Regions from separate parts of the Ferrimonas balearica DSM 9799 genome, predicted to be linked through region 1. Evidence: predicted binding sites of a transcription regulator. Region 1 holds the regulator's gene; each other region holds the start of a gene.
What was found. The regulator sigma-54, encoded in region 1, starts transcription at its own class of promoters, with help from an activator protein. The targets are predictions, from matches to a motif close to GTTGGCACGNNNNTNGNNT.
Positions count from the first base shown of each region.

Region 2: flgB (flagellar basal body rod protein FlgB) is a predicted target of sigma-54. The motif match lies at 2,248-2,266, and genes of this name have one in related genera.
Region 3: fliE (flagellar hook-basal body complex protein FliE) is a predicted target of sigma-54. The motif match lies at 2,462-2,480, and genes of this name have one in related genera.
Region 4: FBAL_RS13735 (flagellar assembly protein T N-terminal domain-containing protein) is a predicted target of sigma-54. The motif match lies at 2,019-2,037, and genes of this name have one in related genera.

Region 1 covers NC_014541.1:3,886,041-3,890,212, forward strand. The annotation lists gene lptB (LPS export ABC transporter ATP-binding protein) at 1-706, shown strand, start outside; gene FBAL_RS17610 (RNA polymerase factor sigma-54) at 797-2,254, shown strand; gene hpf (ribosome hibernation promoting factor) at 2,281-2,568, shown strand; gene ptsN (PTS IIA-like nitrogen regulatory protein PtsN) at 2,568-3,014, shown strand; gene rapZ (RNase adapter RapZ) at 3,011-3,859, shown strand; gene FBAL_RS17630 (HPr family phosphocarrier protein) at 3,863-4,132, shown strand; gene FBAL_RS17635 (DUF4174 domain-containing protein) at 4,136-4,172, opposite strand, start outside.
Region 2 covers NC_014541.1:2,583,946-2,588,117, forward strand. The annotation lists gene flgE (flagellar hook protein FlgE) at 1-716, opposite strand, end outside; gene FBAL_RS11805 (flagellar hook capping FlgD N-terminal domain-containing protein) at 740-1,408, opposite strand; gene flgC (flagellar basal body rod protein FlgC) at 1,412-1,828, opposite strand; gene flgB (flagellar basal body rod protein FlgB) at 1,831-2,181, opposite strand; gene flgA (flagellar basal body P-ring formation chaperone FlgA) at 2,426-3,046, shown strand; gene flgM (flagellar biosynthesis anti-sigma factor FlgM) at 3,114-3,392, shown strand; gene FBAL_RS11830 (flagellar protein FlgN) at 3,393-3,848, shown strand; gene FBAL_RS11835 (pirin family protein) at 3,912-4,172, opposite strand, start outside.
Region 3 covers NC_014541.1:1,135,305-1,139,476, forward strand. The annotation lists gene FBAL_RS05330 (sensor histidine kinase) at 57-1,088, shown strand; gene FBAL_RS05335 (sigma-54-dependent transcriptional regulator) at 1,081-2,433, shown strand; gene fliE (flagellar hook-basal body complex protein FliE) at 2,536-2,850, shown strand; gene fliF (flagellar basal-body MS-ring/collar protein FliF) at 2,871-4,172, shown strand, end outside.
Region 4 covers NC_014541.1:2,981,287-2,985,458, forward strand. The annotation lists gene flgM (flagellar biosynthesis anti-sigma factor FlgM) at 1-271, shown strand, start outside; gene FBAL_RS13720 (flagella synthesis protein FlgN) at 264-695, shown strand; gene FBAL_RS13725 (LPP20 family lipoprotein) at 883-1,329, opposite strand; gene FBAL_RS13730 (FlgO family outer membrane protein) at 1,326-1,964, opposite strand; gene FBAL_RS13735 (flagellar assembly protein T N-terminal domain-containing protein) at 2,078-3,196, shown strand; tRNA gene FBAL_RS13740 (tRNA-Arg) at 3,272-3,347, shown strand; RNA gene ffs (signal recognition particle sRNA small type) at 3,576-3,672, opposite strand; gene FBAL_RS20300 (hypothetical protein) at 4,066-4,172, shown strand, end outside.

The sequences.
Region 1 (4,172 bases):
TCAGCTGGCCAAGAGCTACAACGGTCGCCAGGTGGTGAAAAGCGTCGGTCTTGAGGTGCGTACCGGCCAGATCGTTGGTTTGCTTGGCCCCAACGGCGCCGGCAAAACCACCACCTTCTACATGGTGGTAGGCCTGGTGCAGAACGATAAGGGCCAAATCACCATCGACGATCGGGACATCACCGCCCTGCCGATGCACAGCCGCGCCCGTCAGGGCATCGGCTACCTGCCGCAGGAATCCTCCATCTTCCGCAAGCTGTCGGTTTACGACAACCTGATGGCGGTGCTGCAGATCCGCAAGGAGCTGACCAAAGCCCAGCGCGAAGAGAAGCTGGAACAGCTGCTCGAGGAGTTCAATATCACCCACATCCGCGACAGCCTCGGCATGAGCCTGTCTGGCGGCGAGCGACGTCGGGTTGAGATCGCCCGCGCACTGGCGGCGGATCCCAAGTTCATCTTGTTGGATGAACCTTTTGCCGGGGTGGATCCCATCTCAGTGATCGACATCAAGAAGATCATCCAACAACTGAAGGATCGGGGCCTCGGTGTCTTGATTACCGACCATAACGTGCGGGAAACTCTCGATGTTTGTGAGTACGCTTACATTGTCAGTCACGGCGAAATGATCGCCCGTGGCGCCCCGCAAGAAGTGCTTGAGAACAAGCTGGTTCGCTCCGTGTACTTGGGCGATCAGTTCAGGTTATAGTGGCATCCCTGCCCCTGGCGGGGGCTTTCCCGGCCGGGGGTTTTCGACGACACCAGGGAAGCATCGCGTGATAAGGATCGACGCTCGTTGATGAAAACTTCGCTCCAGCTAAAACTCGGCCAGCAGCTGACCATGACGCCGCAGTTGCAGCAAGCCATCCGCCTGCTGCAGCTTTCGACGCTGGATCTTCAACAGGAGATCCAGGAGGCGCTGGAATCCAATCCGCTGTTGGAATCGGCGGAAGAGCTGGACCGCGAGCTCGACGGCGACAGCAATGACAGCCTCGACGATATTCCCGCCCCCAGCACCAACAGCGATGAGCTGGAAACCTCCGAAGCCCTCAATCAAACCGAGATGCCTGACGACCTGCCGGTCGACAGCACCTGGGACGACGTCTACAGCGCCGCCCCGGCCGCCAGTGCCGGCATCAGCCGCGACGACGACAACCTGTACCAGGGCGAAACCAGCGATGACCTCCACAGCCACCTGATGTGGCAGATGGAGCTCACACCGATGAGTGACACCGACCGGGCCATCGCCACCACCATCATCGATGGGGTGGACGAGTACGGTTACCTGACCGTCACTCTGGAGGAGATCCTCGAAGCCCAGGGTGACCCGGAGCTTGAGCTGGATGAAGTGGTCGCGGTACTCAAGCGGGTACAGCAGTTTGACCCCATTGGCTCCGCCTCCCGTGACCTGGCCGAATGCCTGCTGATACAACTGGCCCAGTTCACGCCGGACACCCCCTGGCTGGCTGAAGCCCGCCTGCTGTTGATCGACCATATGGATCTGCTTGCCAACCGGGACTTTCGCACCCTGATCCGGCGCACTAAACTCAAAGAAGATGAGTTAAGGGCAGCCATGCAACTGATCCAGTCGCTGAATCCACGTCCCGGCAGCAGCATCATTTCGTCGGAAGATCAGTATGTGATCCCCGACGTCTCGGTGAGCAAAAAGCAGGGCCGTTGGGTGGTCGAGCTCAACCCCGATGCCACCCCAAAAATCCGCATCAACGAACAGTACGCGGCACTCTCCCGTGGCGCCCGCAATGCCAGCGACAGCCAATTTGTGCGCGGCCACTTGCAAGAAGCCAAGTGGTTTATCAAGAGCCTGGAGAGCCGCAACGACACCCTGCTTAAGGTGGCCAACTGCATTGTGCAGTTCCAGCAGGGGTTCCTGGAGTATGGCGACGAAGCGATGAAGCCGATGGTGCTGAACGACGTCGCCGAAGCGGTGGATATGCATGAATCCACCATCTCCCGGGTCACCACCCAGAAGTTCATCCATACCCCGCGCGGTATCTTTGAGCTTAAGTATTTCTTCTCCAGCCACGTCAGCACCGACAGTGGCGGAGAGTGCTCCTCCACCGCAATCCGTGCTTTGATCAAGAAGCTGGTGGCGGCGGAGAACCCGAAAAAACCGCTCAGTGACAGCAAGATGGCACAGCTTCTCGCGGAGCAGGGAATTCAGGTAGCGCGCCGCACCGTGGCCAAGTACCGGGAAGCCCTCTCCATCCCCCCGTCGAACCAGCGTAAAAGCTTGTAACGACGCGATACCAAGGAGGTCACCTTATGCAGATCAACCTTACCGGGCATCACATCGAGATCACCGACTCACTGCGGGACTATGTCCACAGCAAGTTTGTGAAACTGGAACGCCACTTTGACCACATCAACAATGTGCACGTGGTATTGAACGTCCAGAAGCTGCAACAGATCGCCGAAGCCAAACTGCACGTAAACGGGGGAGAGGTGTACGCCACCCATGAGCATGAAAACATGTATGCGGCTATCGATGGGCTGATCGACAAACTCGATCGGCAGGTAATCAAACATAAAGAGAAACTGTCCCGGCACTGATGGAGATCACCGAGCTGTTATCCCCGGAGCGGACGCTGTGCGCCGCTCCGGGGCTAAGCAAGAAACGGGCATTGGAACTGATCAGCGAGATCGCCTCGCAGCAGTGTCCTGACCTGCCCAAACACGAACTGTGCGAAAGCCTGCTGGCCCGGGAAAAGATGGGCAGCACCGGCATCGGCAACGGCATCGCCCTTCCTCACGGTCGGCTGAGCAAACTCACTCAGCCCATCGCCGTGTTGGTGAAGAGCGACGAGCCCATTCCCTTCGACGCCATCGACGGTAAGCCCGTGGACCTGCTGTTCGCCCTGTTCGTGCCCGAATCCGAACACCAGCTGCACCTGGCCACTCTGGCCGAAGTCGCACGCAAGCTCAGCCAGAAGGAGGTCTGCCGGGCATTGCGTAAAGCCACCGACAACCACACCCTGTTTGAGGCCATCACCCAGTGAAACTGATCATCCTTTCCGGCCGTTCCGGCGCAGGCAAATCCGTCGCCCTTCGGGTAATGGAAGACCTGGGCTACTACTGTGTCGACAACCTGCCTTTGGAGTTGATGCCTGCGCTGCTGAAAAGCCAGAAAGGGCTCAACGAGAAGGTGGCGGTCAGCCTGGATATCCGCAACCTGCCACTGGAAACCCTCGATGTGGCGCGCCTGAAGCAGCGTCTGGATGACAGCATTGAGGTCACCATCTTCTACCTCGATGCCTCCGACGACAACCTGCTGCGCCGCTACAGCGAAACCCGGCGCATGCACCCGCTGTCGCGGGATGGCAGTACCCTGGCGGAAGCGATCGCCCTTGAGCGCCAACTGCTGGAACCTCTGGCGGACGAGTGCGACCACCATATCCGTACCGACGACCTGTCCGTGCACCAGTTGGCCGACACCCTGCGTGAGCGCCTGCTGGGCAAACCGGAAGGGGAGATGATGCTGGTGTTTGAATCCTTTGGCTTCAAGCACGGCATGCCGAAGCAGGCCGACTACCTGTTTGATGTGCGCTTCCTGCCCAACCCACACTGGGACCCGGCTCTGCGCCCCCTCACCGGCAAAGATGAGCCGGTCCGGGACTACTTCCGCCATCAGGACAGCGTCACCCGTTTTATCGACCACACCGAACGCTTCCTGCTGAACTGGATGCCGATGCTGGAACGCAATAACCGCGCCTACCTGACCGTGGCCATTGGCTGCACTGGCGGCCAGCATCGCAGCGTCTACATCGCCGAGGCGCTGGGCCAGCGCTTTGCCGCTTACCGTCCGCAGGTTCAGGTGCATCACCGCGAGCTGAAAGAGGAGTAAGCGGTGCTGGAGCGTCGGGTTACCATCATCAATAAGCTGGGTCTGCACGCCCGCGCTGCCACGCGACTGGCGCAACTGGCGCAGACCTTTGATGCCAAGCTCACGCTCACCCAGGGCGAACAGCAGGCCACAGCCGACAGTGTGCTTGGCCTGCTGCTGCTGCAGAGTTGCCAGGGCAAAGAGGTGCTGATCCAGGCCGAAGGCCCCCAGGCAGAGCCCGCGCTGGACGCGGTCTGCCAATTGATTGCCGCCCGTTTCGACGAAGCGGAGTAACCCCTACATCCGCCCCATGCCACGCTCATGCATCCGCATC
Region 2 (4,172 bases), 1.3 Mb from region 1:
AGGTCCTGACCGCCAACCAGCGCACCGTTGGAATCAAAGGTGATGGAGGTGTCAGAGGCGTACGCGGTCACATCGGTGCCGTCCAGCTCGTAGCGCACTTCCCACTGGTTCGGACCGGTCTTCATGTAGTACTGGGTCAGGTTGTGCTCATTGCCCAGAGAGTCGTAGATCTTGGTGGAGTTGAGCGCGTGGTAGGTGGAGGCATCGGCCGGGTCGAAGTTGGCCGGGTCCACCGCGTCGTTACGGGAGTCAAGGTTCAGTACCAGGCCCATGCTGGTGGTGGCGTTGGCCGGCAGGGAGCCGGTCTGTACCTGCAGGTCGGTGACCGCACCGGTCAGCAGCTGGCCATTGGGGCCCACCTGGTAGCCCTGCAGTTTGCCGCCGTGGGAGTCCACCACATAACCGTCTTTGTCCTGGGCAAACATGCCGGAGCGGGTGTAGGTGGTGGTGCCCTGGTTGTTGGTCATAAAGAAACCGGAGCCGGAGATGGCCATGTCCAGTTCACGACCGGTGTAGAGCACATCACCGCCGGTGTTGAAGTTCTGGGAAACGTTGGCCACCGCAACACCGCCACCCTGACCGCCAGCGTACACGGAGGCAAACTCAGTGCGGGAGCCGCGGAAGCCCGGGGTGGAGACGTTAGCGATGTTGTTGGAGATGGTGTTCAGGTCCTGGCTGGTGCTGCGCAGGCCGGACAGAGCAATATTGAAAGACATGAGGGATTCCTTTTTGCTGGCCGTCAGGCCATTTCACGAATGTCAAAAATGGATACCGCGCCCAGGCCGTGGCCCAGCTCCAGCATCATGTAGCCAGTGGCGGAGTTGATGTGCACTTTGTTGACGGTGGCGGCAACCATGGTGAGGGCTTCGCCGTTCTCACCACCGGCCACGGTCTTGGCATTGAGGCTGTACTCACCCGGGGGCAGGCCCAGGGCTTCCGGGTCCAGCTCGAACTCCACCTCTCCTTTGGACTGGCTGCCCTTCTCAATGGTGGCGACCACGTCGCCGTTCTCATCGGTCACTTCCAGGGTCAGCGACTCCACGCCGTTCTCCAGGAAGATCTTGCCGTTGACGGTGTCGGTGCCCAGCTCAACGCTGTCTGCGTCCACCAGCACTTCGCGGCCGATCAGGTTGGTGGTGCCCAGCACCTGCAGGTTTTCCATCAGAATCGCCTGGTTCTGCTGACCCAGTCGCAGATGCTCCAGACTCTCCACCTGAGAGAACTGGGCCAGCTGAGTCACGTATTCGGTGCCGTCCAGCGGGTTGAGCGGATCCTGGTTCTGGATCTGCGCCACCATCAGCGTCAGGAACTCGTTTTTCAGCGCGGTGGAGCTGTTGGGGTTGTTGGTGACCTGCGGATCCGCGCTGGTCTGGGTGCCCTGGGCACCGTCAATGGCGTAGCTGTTCACGGGTTACATTCCCCCCAGTTTGAGCAGGCCCTGCTGCATGGAGCGGGCACGGGACATGATGTCGACGCTGGTTTCAAATGCCCGGGTGGCGGCCATCATGTCGGCCATCTCCTGGACGGTGTTGACGTTGGAGTAGGTAACGTAACCCTGCTCATTGGCCATCGGGTGGTCCGGCTCATAGCGGCTTTCCAGCGGCGCATCGGACTGCACCACCCCGGCGATCTGGACGTTGGCGGACACACCGCCCCCATTGCCCTGCTCATACAGGGTCTGAAACACCGGCTTAATGGCGCGGTAAGCGCTGGCTTCGTCCGGTGCCGCCGCCTCAGCGTTAGCCAGGTTACTGGCCACGGTGTTGAGGCGGATGCTCTGGACGTTCATCGCTGAGCCGGCGATCTGGTAGATGTCGACAAAAGACATGATTAACGGCCCTCAATGGCCTTTTGCAGGCCCTGAATTTTCATGTTCAGAAAGGTGAGGCTGGTCTGGAAATCCATGGCGTTCTGGGAAAACCGGGCCTGCTCCTGTCCGAGTTCAACGGTGTTACCGTCTGCCGAGGTCTGGTACGGCACCCGGTAGGCGTGGTCGTAGTTACGATCCGTCGCCTGGCCCCGCTCCAGCTGGGTCATCAGCCTGGAAAAGTCCAGGTCGCGGGCCAGGTATCCGGGGGTTTCGGCGTTGGCCAGGTTGCCTGACAGCACCTTGGCGCGCTCCACCCGGAAATCCAGGGTCTGACCGTGAACCCCAAGGGCGGCATCGAGATTGATTGCCATGATGACTCCTTCTTCACTTGTCTCGGCTAAACGGCAGTGCCACCATAGTGGTTGGCGCCATCCACACAACAAGAACCGTGCCAAGGTTTAAATTCTTTTAGGGTCAATGACTTACAGAAATCCTTCCGCAAAAACAGGAATCCGCCTTTCCGCTTGGTTCCCCCTGTTCTGGCTCCTGTTTCCGCCTTTCCTCCAGGCCGATGACAACGCTTCCGCCAGCGCCGAACGCCAGGTTCGGCTTGCCATGGAAGCCAAGCTCAACCGCGAACTCAGTGACTGGAGCCAGCGCCACGGCCTGGCACTGCATCAACGACAGGTTCGGGTGGATGGCACCGCCGGACTGGCCAGTCAGCCCCCCTGCCCCACTCCACTGCGGGTTGACCCGCCCGCCGATCAGGCGTTGCCGCTGGGGCGCATTCAACGTCAGGTCAGCTGTCCGGCAGAGGGATGGCGCTACTACATTCGTGCCCGGGTCAGTGCCGTGGCGGAACTGCCGGTGGCACGCCATCGCCTTGGCCGGGGCCACACCATCCAGGCCAGTGATCTGACCCTGGCCAAGCGTGAGTTGGGGGTGACCAGTCAGGATTGGGTGTTTGCCCGTGATGCGCTGGTGGGCCAGAGTGTGCGCCGGGCGATCCGGGCGGATAAGCCGATCCGCCACAGCCAGGTCACCGCCCCCAACTGGGTCAGCCTCGGTCAGGAGGTGCTGATCGAAGCGGCCGGCGGTGGCTTCAGTGCGGTGATGAAAGGGGTGGCCCTGGATGCCGGTTCCGAGGGGCAGCCGGTACGGGTGCGCAACCTCAGCTCGGGCCAGGTGATCACCGCCTACCCGGTGGCACCAGGAAAAGTGCAAACCCGGTTTTAAGTTTTGACGCCGAGGGGTCGCTTTTTTGACAGTGACAAGAAATTTTCCCCCTGAGCAGTGAGCCAAGATGATGGAAATCAACAAATTATCTTCGAACTACCCCGCCAGCCTGGCGACGCAGAAAAAGCCGGTTCACACCCCGGATGCTGCCCCGTCCGCCCGTCCTCAGCATAAAGAGGCGATCAGCGACGACTGGCAACTGCTGGAACAAGCGGAACAGGAACTGGCGGGTCTGAATGACGTCGACATGGACAAGGTCAACGCCCTGCGCAACGCGCTGAGCAACGGTCAGTTCGAGCTGAACATGAACGACCTGGCTAAATCCATGCTGGAGCAACACGGCTAAATGACCAGCAAACGGGAACGTCTGCAGCTTCTGGTGCGGGAGATCCGCCTCGATATCGAGGATTACCAGCAGCTGCGGGCTTTGCTGCGTTACCAGCGCAGCCTGCTTGAACGTCGCGACCAACAGGCCCTGAGCCAGCACAATGAGCGGGTGGAAACCCTGTGCGCCAAGCTTCGCCAGCGGGCGGAGCGACGCACCGAGATCCTGACTCAGCTTGGGGTGCGCGCCGATGCCACCGGTATGCAGCGCCTGTTTCATGCGTTGGGTCCGCAGAGCCGTCACACCGTGACCAGCCTGTGGAACCACCTGCAGCAGCTGGTGCGCGACTGCCAGGCAGAGAACGAGGTGAACGGTAAGCTGTTAGCGGGCCAGAAAAGCCTGCTCGACCGGGTGCTGGGGGGCGCCCAGGACCAATCCGAGCCAAAGGATTACAGCACCCTGAACGCCAACGCCTGAGCGCGTCCGCTAGCACTGAAAAGCCCGCCGATTGGCGGGCTTTTTCGTGTCGGTGGCAGGGCCTCAGGGCAGCGGGATCTGCTCCTCTTCATCCCCGGGCACCAGCGGGAAGCGTCCGGCCTGCCAGTCCGCTTTGGCCTGAGCAATGCGGTCCTTACTGCTGGAGACAAAGTTCCACTCCATGTAACGGGGCGGCATCGCTTCCCCGCCAATCAGCGCCACCAGGCTGTCGGTCTCGGCCGTCACCGTGACCCCCGCCTCCGGGGCCAATACCGCCATGGCGTGCTCAGACAGCCTGGTCTCGCCCACTTTGACGCCGCCACT
Region 3 (4,172 bases), 1.5 Mb from region 1:
CTGCATCACCTTGCAGAACCAATGGAATAACAGCGTTTTTTTGACGGACGGTCTGCATGTCGCAAGCCCTTGCGGAGCCACAACTTGATGATGCCCAGCGCGCAGCCAGCCGCTTAAACCACCTGATGCAACTGCTGCCAGCCGGTCTGGTGGTGTTGGACGATGGCGGGGTGGTGGTGGAAGCCAACCCCCAGGCCATTGAGCTGCTGGGTGAGCCCCTGCTGGGGCAACCCTGGCGCTCGGTGATTGGCCGTGCGTTTGCCCCCCAGGCCGATGATGGTCACGAGATCTCCCTGCGCAATGGTCGCCGGGTCCGTCTCGCCACCCGGGCGCTGGACCCGGAACCGGGCCAACTGCTGATGCTGACCGACCTGACCGAAACCCGCCAACTGCAGCAAAACCTGTCCCATATGCAGCGCCTGTCGGCTTTGGGCCGCATGGCGGCCTCACTGGCACACCAGATCCGCACGCCGCTCTCTGCCGCTTTGTTGTACGCCGCCAACCTGGGCAATCGTAATCTCGACGAAGCGGGCCGGGCGCGCTTTCAGGACAAACTGATGGCCCGGCTGGGAGAGCTGGAGCAGCGGGTGAACGACTTGCTGCTGTTTGCCCGTGGCGGCCACACCCAGGCCCAACAGAAGGTCAGTGCCGAGGCTTTGTGCCAGCAACTGGCCACCAGCTGTGAAGCGGCTCTGGAGCGACGTCAGGCCCGTTTTGACTGGCAGTGTGATGAAGCGCTCCAGCTGCAGGCCAATCCGGATGCGCTGGTCAGCGGCCTGCAAAATCTGGTCAATAACGCGCTCGAGGCCGGCGCCACTGCGCTGCGCCTGCACGCCCGTCCCCAGGGCGAATTCCTGGCGCTGACCCTGATGGACAACGGCAAGGGCATGAGTGCCGAACAACAAGCCCAGGTGATGACCCCTTTCTTTACCACCAAGGCCAATGGTACGGGCCTTGGACTGGCCGTGGTGCAATCGGTATGCCGGGCCCACGGTGGCCGGCTGGAACTGCAATCGGTGCCCGAGCAGGGCAGCGCCTTTACCCTGATTCTGCCGCGTCTGCATGATAAGGACATGAGCGATGACTAAACCCCTCATTCTGGTGGTCGAAGACGACCTGGGCCTGCGCGAAGCGCTGGTGGATACCTTGTTGCTGGGCGGCTACCGCTGTGTGGAAGCGGGCAATGGTGACGAAGCCCTGGTGCAGCTGAACCAGCATCCGGTGGCGCTGATGATCTCCGACGTGCAGATGGCCGGCATGGATGGTATGACCCTGCTGAAAACCGTGCGTGCCCAGAACAGCCGCCTGCCGATCCTGCTGATGACCGCCTACGGCAGCATTGATGCTGCGGTGGAAGCGATGCGCTATGGCGCCAACGATTATCTGGCCAAGCCCTTCGCCCCTCAGGTGCTGCTCGATCAGATCAGCCGTTACCTGCAGGCTGAGCCGCCCTCCGGCGATGATCCGGTGGTGGGCGATGTGCAAAGCCAACAGATGCTCGACCTGGCCGCCCGGGTGGCGCAGTCCGATGCCTCGGTGATGGTGCTGGGCCCCAGTGGCTCAGGCAAAGAGGTGCTGGCCCGCTTTATCCACGCCCGCTCGGCCCGCCGGGGCAAACCCTTTATCGCCCTGAACTGCGCCGCCATTCCGGAGAACATGCTGGAAGCGACCCTGTTCGGCTATGAGAAGGGCGCCTTTACCGGCGCGGTACAGGCGTGTCCCGGTAAGTTTGAACAAGCGCAGGGCGGCACCATTCTGCTGGATGAGATCACTGAGATGGATCTCAACCTGCAGGCCAAACTGCTGCGGGTCTTGCAGGAGCGCGAAGTGGAACGTCTGGGCGGGCGCAAAACCCTGTCTCTGGATGTTCGGGTGCTGGCGACCTCCAACCGGGATCTGAGACTGGCGGTGGAGGAAGGACGTTTCCGCGAAGACCTCTACTACCGGCTCAACGTCTTCCCCCTGACCTGGCTGCCGCTGGCACAACGGCCCGGCGATATCCTGCCTCTGGCGGAACATCTGCTGGCTCGTCACGCCAGCCGCGCCGGACGGGCGGTACCGGTACTCAGCGCGGATGCCCGCAGTAAACTGCTGGCGCACCCCTGGCCCGGTAACGTGCGGGAGTTGGACAACGTGATTCAGCGCGCCCTGATCCTGTGTCAGGGCGACAGCCTGTCGGAGATGGACCTGTTTCTCGACGGGCAGGCCGGGGTGCCGACGGTCAGCGTCGCCGTGAGCACACCGAAAGCACCGCAGGCGGTGGCGGAAGACCTGGGCAGCGAGCTGAAGCATCAGGAGTTCCAAATCATTCTGGATGCGCTGGCGGCGTGCCAGGGCAGCCGTAAAGCGGTGGCCGAGCGACTGGGCCTGAGCCCGCGAACCCTGCGATATAAGTTGGCGAAGATGCGGGAAGCGGGCATTGCCCTGCCCTAAGTCACGGGTTTGCCAGTAAATGTGCTGAACTGGCAAGTGCCTTGCATTACAATGCGGGGCACTCGCGCTCGTCAATGGTTTGACTGACACAAGGAAACGGTAATGGAGATCGGAAATAATCCCCTGCTGGTGGAGATGCACAGCCTGGCCCGAGAGGCCGGCAGCAGCGCCGAACTGGCGCCGGTCAAGCCGCAACAGGATTTCTCATCTTTCCTGAGCAACGCCATTGATCACGTCAATGGTTTGCAGATGAACGCCAGTGATATGGCCACCCGGCTTGAGCTGGGCGACAGCCGGGTGTCGCTGTCGGACACCATGATCGCCAAAGAGAAGGCGGGGGTCGCGTTTGAAGCGACCGTGCAGGTACGCAACAAGTTGGTCGAAGCGTACAAGGAAATCATGAATATGCCGGTGTAACCGGCTTTTGAGGTAATGCGGTGGCTGAGGCGAACACGTCAACCGAACTGATGCTCAACGACGGCGGCAATACCATGCCGGCCACCGTCGCGGGCGGTGCCAGTGGAAACACCGGTGGCGAGATCGAGGAGAACAAGGTTAGCCCGCTGTCCTCTTTCGGCAATATCGATGTGCTGCGTCAAATCAGCCTGATCCTGGCGCTGGCCATCAGCCTCGCCATAGCGGTATTCCTGATCATCTGGGCGCAGGAGCCCTCCTATCGCCCACTGGGCCAGATGGAAACCCAGGAGTTGATCGACACCCTGGATTTTCTGGACCAGCAGAAGCTGCCTTATCAGCTGAACGGCAACACCATCTCCGTGCCGGAAGATCGTTTTGCCGATATCCGCCTGATGCTCACCCGAAATGGTTTGGGCCCCGCCCGTCCCCAGCAGGATTTCCTGACTCAGGACAGCGGCTTTGGGGTTAGCCAGCGGATGGAGCAGGCCCGTCTTAAGCACAGCCAGGAGCAGACCCTGGCGTCCGCGGTTGAAGAGCTGCGCAGTGTGCAGCGCGCCCGGGTGATTCTGGCGCTGCCGCAGCAGAACGTGTTTGCCCGTCAACAACGCGAGCCCTCCGCCACGGTGGTGGTTACCCTCAATCGCGGTACCGAACTGCGCCAGTCCGAAGTGGATGCGGTGGTGGACATTGTGGCCTCCGCTGTACACGGTCTGAAACCGGCCCGGGTTACGGTGACTGACCAACATGGCCGGCTGCTGAATTCCGGCAGCCAGGACGGCATCTCCGCCCAGGCCCGCCGCGAGCTGGAACTGCGCATTCAGCAGGAGCAGCTCTACCGTGAGAAGATCGACAGCATCCTGATCCCGGTACTGGGCATTGGTCGCTACAGCGCCCAGGTGGACGTCACCATGGACTTCTCCGCGGTGGAAGAAACCTCACGTCGCTACAACCCGGATATGCCTGCGGTGCGCAGCGAAATGCTGATCGAGGATAACCAGTCCGGCTCCGGTCCGGTCGGTATCCCCGGCGCACTGACCAACCAGCCCCCCATCGCCTCTGAGATCCCGCAGCAGGTGGAGGGCGCGGGTCAGGACGAGCGTCTGGCCTCCGGCCGCAACCGCAGCGAAGTGACCCGAAACTTTGAGCTGGACTCCACCATCAGTCACACCCGCCAACAGGTGGGTACCGTGCGTCGCGTCACCCTGTCGGTGGCGGTGGACCATAAGCCGGTGGCGGGCGCGGATGGCGCAACCACCATGGCACCGCTGTCTGAAACCGAGCTGGCCAGCATTCGCCGCCTGTTGATGGGCAGCGTCGGCTTT
Region 4 (4,172 bases), 900 kb from region 1:
CAGCCAGGCCCAGGCGAAACCGGCCGTCAGCAGCGACAACAGCCCGGCCCCTTCCTCACGTCCGGCTGGCGATGCCGTGGTGCTGACTGAGCAAGCCCAGCAGTTGACCCGTGCCGAAAGCAACCTGGCCAATGCCACCGGCATCGACCAGGGCAAGGTAGACAGCATCAAGCAAGCGATTGCGGAAGGCCGTTACCATGTGGACCCGGAGCGCCTGGCCCAGAACATCACCAAGTTCGAAAACGAACTGAACGGACTGCTGGATGACTGAATCCACCCTGTCTGAACTGCTTTCCCAACAGCTGGTCCGTCTGGACCAGCTGTTGGCGCTTCTGGAGCGGGAAACCGACGCGCTGGTGCAACGCGACGTTGACCAGATTGAAGCCCTGCTGAAAGAGAAGCTGGGCCTGCTGGACAGCATCGGCCAGGCCGACCTCCAGCTCAGCCGTCACCCCCATATCCAGCAAGCCAGTGAAGACCCCACCTGTGCCGCCACCCTGGCCCAGGCCCGCGAGCGTCTGGCCCAATGCCAGAGCCGCAACCAGCACAATCAGGAGCAGGCTGAACTGGTGGGCGCCAGCCTGACCCGCCTGCAACAGCTGCTGCAGCGCACCCGCCACGCCAGCGCCATGACCTACACCGGCGAAGGCCAGACCCACGTCGGCCAGCGCTTGGGCAAACGCATTCAGGTGTAATGCGTCGACAATCGCCCTGTGCGTTGAAATCCGCCCGGCCCTGCCGGGTTTTTTATGCCCGCCAACCCGCTTGGTAGCGTGGGCTTCAGCCCACGGTCTGGAGCGACTCCGGGCCTTACTCCCCTTGGGCTCGACGCCCACAAAAAAACCGGCTCATTGGCCGGTTTTTTGATGAGCATATCGGGGCTTAGTAATAGCTGACCGAACGCACCCGCTGGCGCGGCTGCTGCTGATACAGCTCCCACACCACTTTGTAGTCCAGCTCCAGCTCGGTAATGTAGCTGTCACCCACCGGGTAACTGCGCACCACCCGGGCACCGCGGATCACCCCATCCACCTGAGCCCGAAACTCATCACGGCGCAGCACCATCTCATCCATCTCGCTGACACCCTGGATGCGCTGGCCGTACACCTGCTCCGCCAGTTCACGGTAGGCGTCCAGCTTGGCCGCCCGCATCGCCCGGCGCATCTTCTCCTGCTCCGACTCGCCCAACTGGGCGGAGAGCGGCGCAATGCCGGTGGCGGTCAGTACCGGGAAAGACTCCGGCGCCACGGTTTCATACTCAACGTAGCGGTCATAGCCGGCGCAACCGGACAGCGCCGTCAGCAACAGCGCACAAGACAGAATTCTCATCGTTCCTCCAGCTCAACCACACCGCCGCGACCCGGCGCTGAGTGTCGATACAGGCCGCCCTGCTCCAGGCTGACCTGGCGGGCCGGGCCAAAATACTGCGGCAGCTGCTGCCACGGCACGCTGCTCTGTGAGGTGGACAGAATGCGCTTATTGGACACCGAGATAATGCGGCTTTGGATCTCCACCGCTTCCCGGTTGGTGGCGATGGTGGCCACCACCACCTGCTCCACCGGCAACTGGCTGGCCAGCTTCTCAAAATCGCGGCTGAGCAGCAGGTTGCCCCTTTCCGTCACCCGCACCGTATCGCTGCCGTTGAGATCCACCAGGTTCAGGCCCTGCTGGTGCAGCGCCGACGTTAAGGCTTCGCCCAACTGGCGGGCGAACTGGCTGGTCTGGTCAAACTGCTCCAGCATCACCGGGGTGGTCACCGCCGTCAGGGAGGTGGTGTCCAGATTGTCGTGATGACGCACCAGGTCACGGGCGATGGCTTCCGCCAGGACGTTCAATCCCCCCTGTGGCGGCAACGCCTTGCCGTCTTCCGCCACAACGTAGCCGTCGGGGGCGTCCGTTGGGCTGGCGCATCCGCTTAAGGCCAACAACACGGAAGCCGCCAGAAAGGGCGTCATTACTCGCATTAAACCATCTCCTGTCACTCGCATACCTTACTATCGACCCCCGCGCCGTAAGCTTTAGGCACAAGCTTTGCTTATAATCGGGCCACCCTCAATGCCAAGGTCAGTTGTTATCCATGAATCGGTTTTGCCTCGCCCTTTTTGCCCTGTTGCTGCTCACCCCTGCCACCGAGGCGGGTTACGTCGAGCTGAACGGCCAGGCCCAGATCATCAATGACGACATTGAGGATGCCCGTCGCCGCGCCATCGACCGCGCCCTCAGTCAGGCGGTAATGAATGCCGGTGCCCAGCTGGACTATCAACAGCACAGCCGCAACGGCGTACTGATGGATGAACAGCTGAGCATGGAGAGTCAGGCCACGGTGGAATCGATGGAGATCCTGTCTGAGCGCCGCAGCGGCAGCCAATACCACGTCGCCCTGCGGGTGCGTTTGGCCAGTGACACCCTCGGCGAGTGTCGCGGCCCGGCCGGGCGAGTATCGATTTCCGTGCCCCGCGCTCAGGTACGCTACCGCGAACAACTGGTGCCCGGCGGTTTGTATGAACTGGATGGCGCCTTCAGCCGGCTGGTCAGCAACACCCTCAATGGCGAAGGGCGCTACGCCTTCGGCAACGCCCGGGAAGACCTGCGCATCGACATGACCACCCATGACCGCCAGTGGGTGCACTCACTGGGCCAGCAGGACAGCAGCCAGTACGTGCTGGCGTTGGTGTTTGATGACCTGAGCGTCGAACGCCCCGACCGGGTGCTGGGCTACTGGGAGCGCGACGCCACCCGCCAACTGGCGCTGGAAGCGGTGCTGTACGACGCCTTCACCACCGAACGAGTATGGAGCCAGCGCTACCGCAGCCAGGGCGGCTGGCCCTACGAACGACAGGAGATGGCGGACACCGCCACCGAACGGTTCTGGAACAGCGACTTTGGCCAGGAGCTTCGCCGCATCGGCAACGACGTGGTGCAGGACCTCAACGCCACCCTCGCCTGCCAGCCACTCAAGGGCCGAATTGTTGAACTGCGCGGCAATGCCGCGGTGGTCGACCTTGGCCTGCGCCACGGCCTGCGCCCCGGCGACAAGCTGCAGATCCTGCCGCAGCAGGACAGCTGGGCCCAGCCCGGAAATCTGGTGCTGACTCTGGAACAGGTGGAACCGGAGCGGGCCCGCGCCCGGATGGATGGCGCCACCGCCCTGATGGGGGTACAGGTGGGCGACTGGGTTCAGCGCGCACCGCGATAGCACAAACTTTAGACAACTGATTTACGGGCCTTTTCAATCCCGCATCGAGCTGGATAGAATGGGCCTGCCTACCGCCTCCCCATAGCTCAACAGGATAGAGCAGCCGCCTCCTAAGCGGCCGATAGAGGTTCGAGTCCTCTTGGGGAGGCCAGCTTCCACTCGCGATATAAAAACGTCTTTCTCCCTATCAGCTTCGCCTAGTCTTTTTAGATGTGAAAAGCTGATGAGCCGGTCAGAGCCGACTACGAAACTGCTTGTATCGTTATTTGCACCCAAGGCACCCGCCTAAGCCCTCACTCTCATCGGAGTTTCTGCTTTGGCGCAGGATATAAGGTGGATTGAAGGCTCAAGTCCGAGCGGGGAAAGGAAAAGGGATGTGGCACCCCAGCCGCATCCCGGCACATGCGTCCACCGCCTTGGCTGCTCCCTTCCGGGCCTGACCAGGTCAACGATTTAGCATTGCGAGAGGACCGGAGGTCACACCGACCGACATGTTGCCGTGGAGACCTGATTAGTCCGAATTGTCGCTGCGAGTGTATCACCCTGAAGATCGACAAGGGAAGTCGTTAGCCTAGACCCCCAGCTAACGACTGCCTACCATTCACGATTACCTAAGGTAGGCACAATGTAAGTCTTTTAGTTTGTCCTCTTTCGCCCCAAAGCGGTCACCCGCGGCTTTGGTGAGGAAGACCGCGTTGTGCTCATGGCAGACAGTTGGCCCCTAGCGGTGAATGGCCGCTTTCGAGCACTTAACGACCGTTGGTAGGGGGCCTGGACTATTGGGAACGTGAACGTCGGCTATGTGCTATGAGCCGATCCATTCGGCAGAATAGACTACTATTTTACCATTATCTGGTGGTGAGGTTGCCATGGAAACTGAGATTTACCGATTAGAATCAGTCACTGTTCCTAATTCTCTGGAACATCGCCTAGTACATTGTACTCTCGGTGGGCAGACATTGCTTTCTTTGAGTGC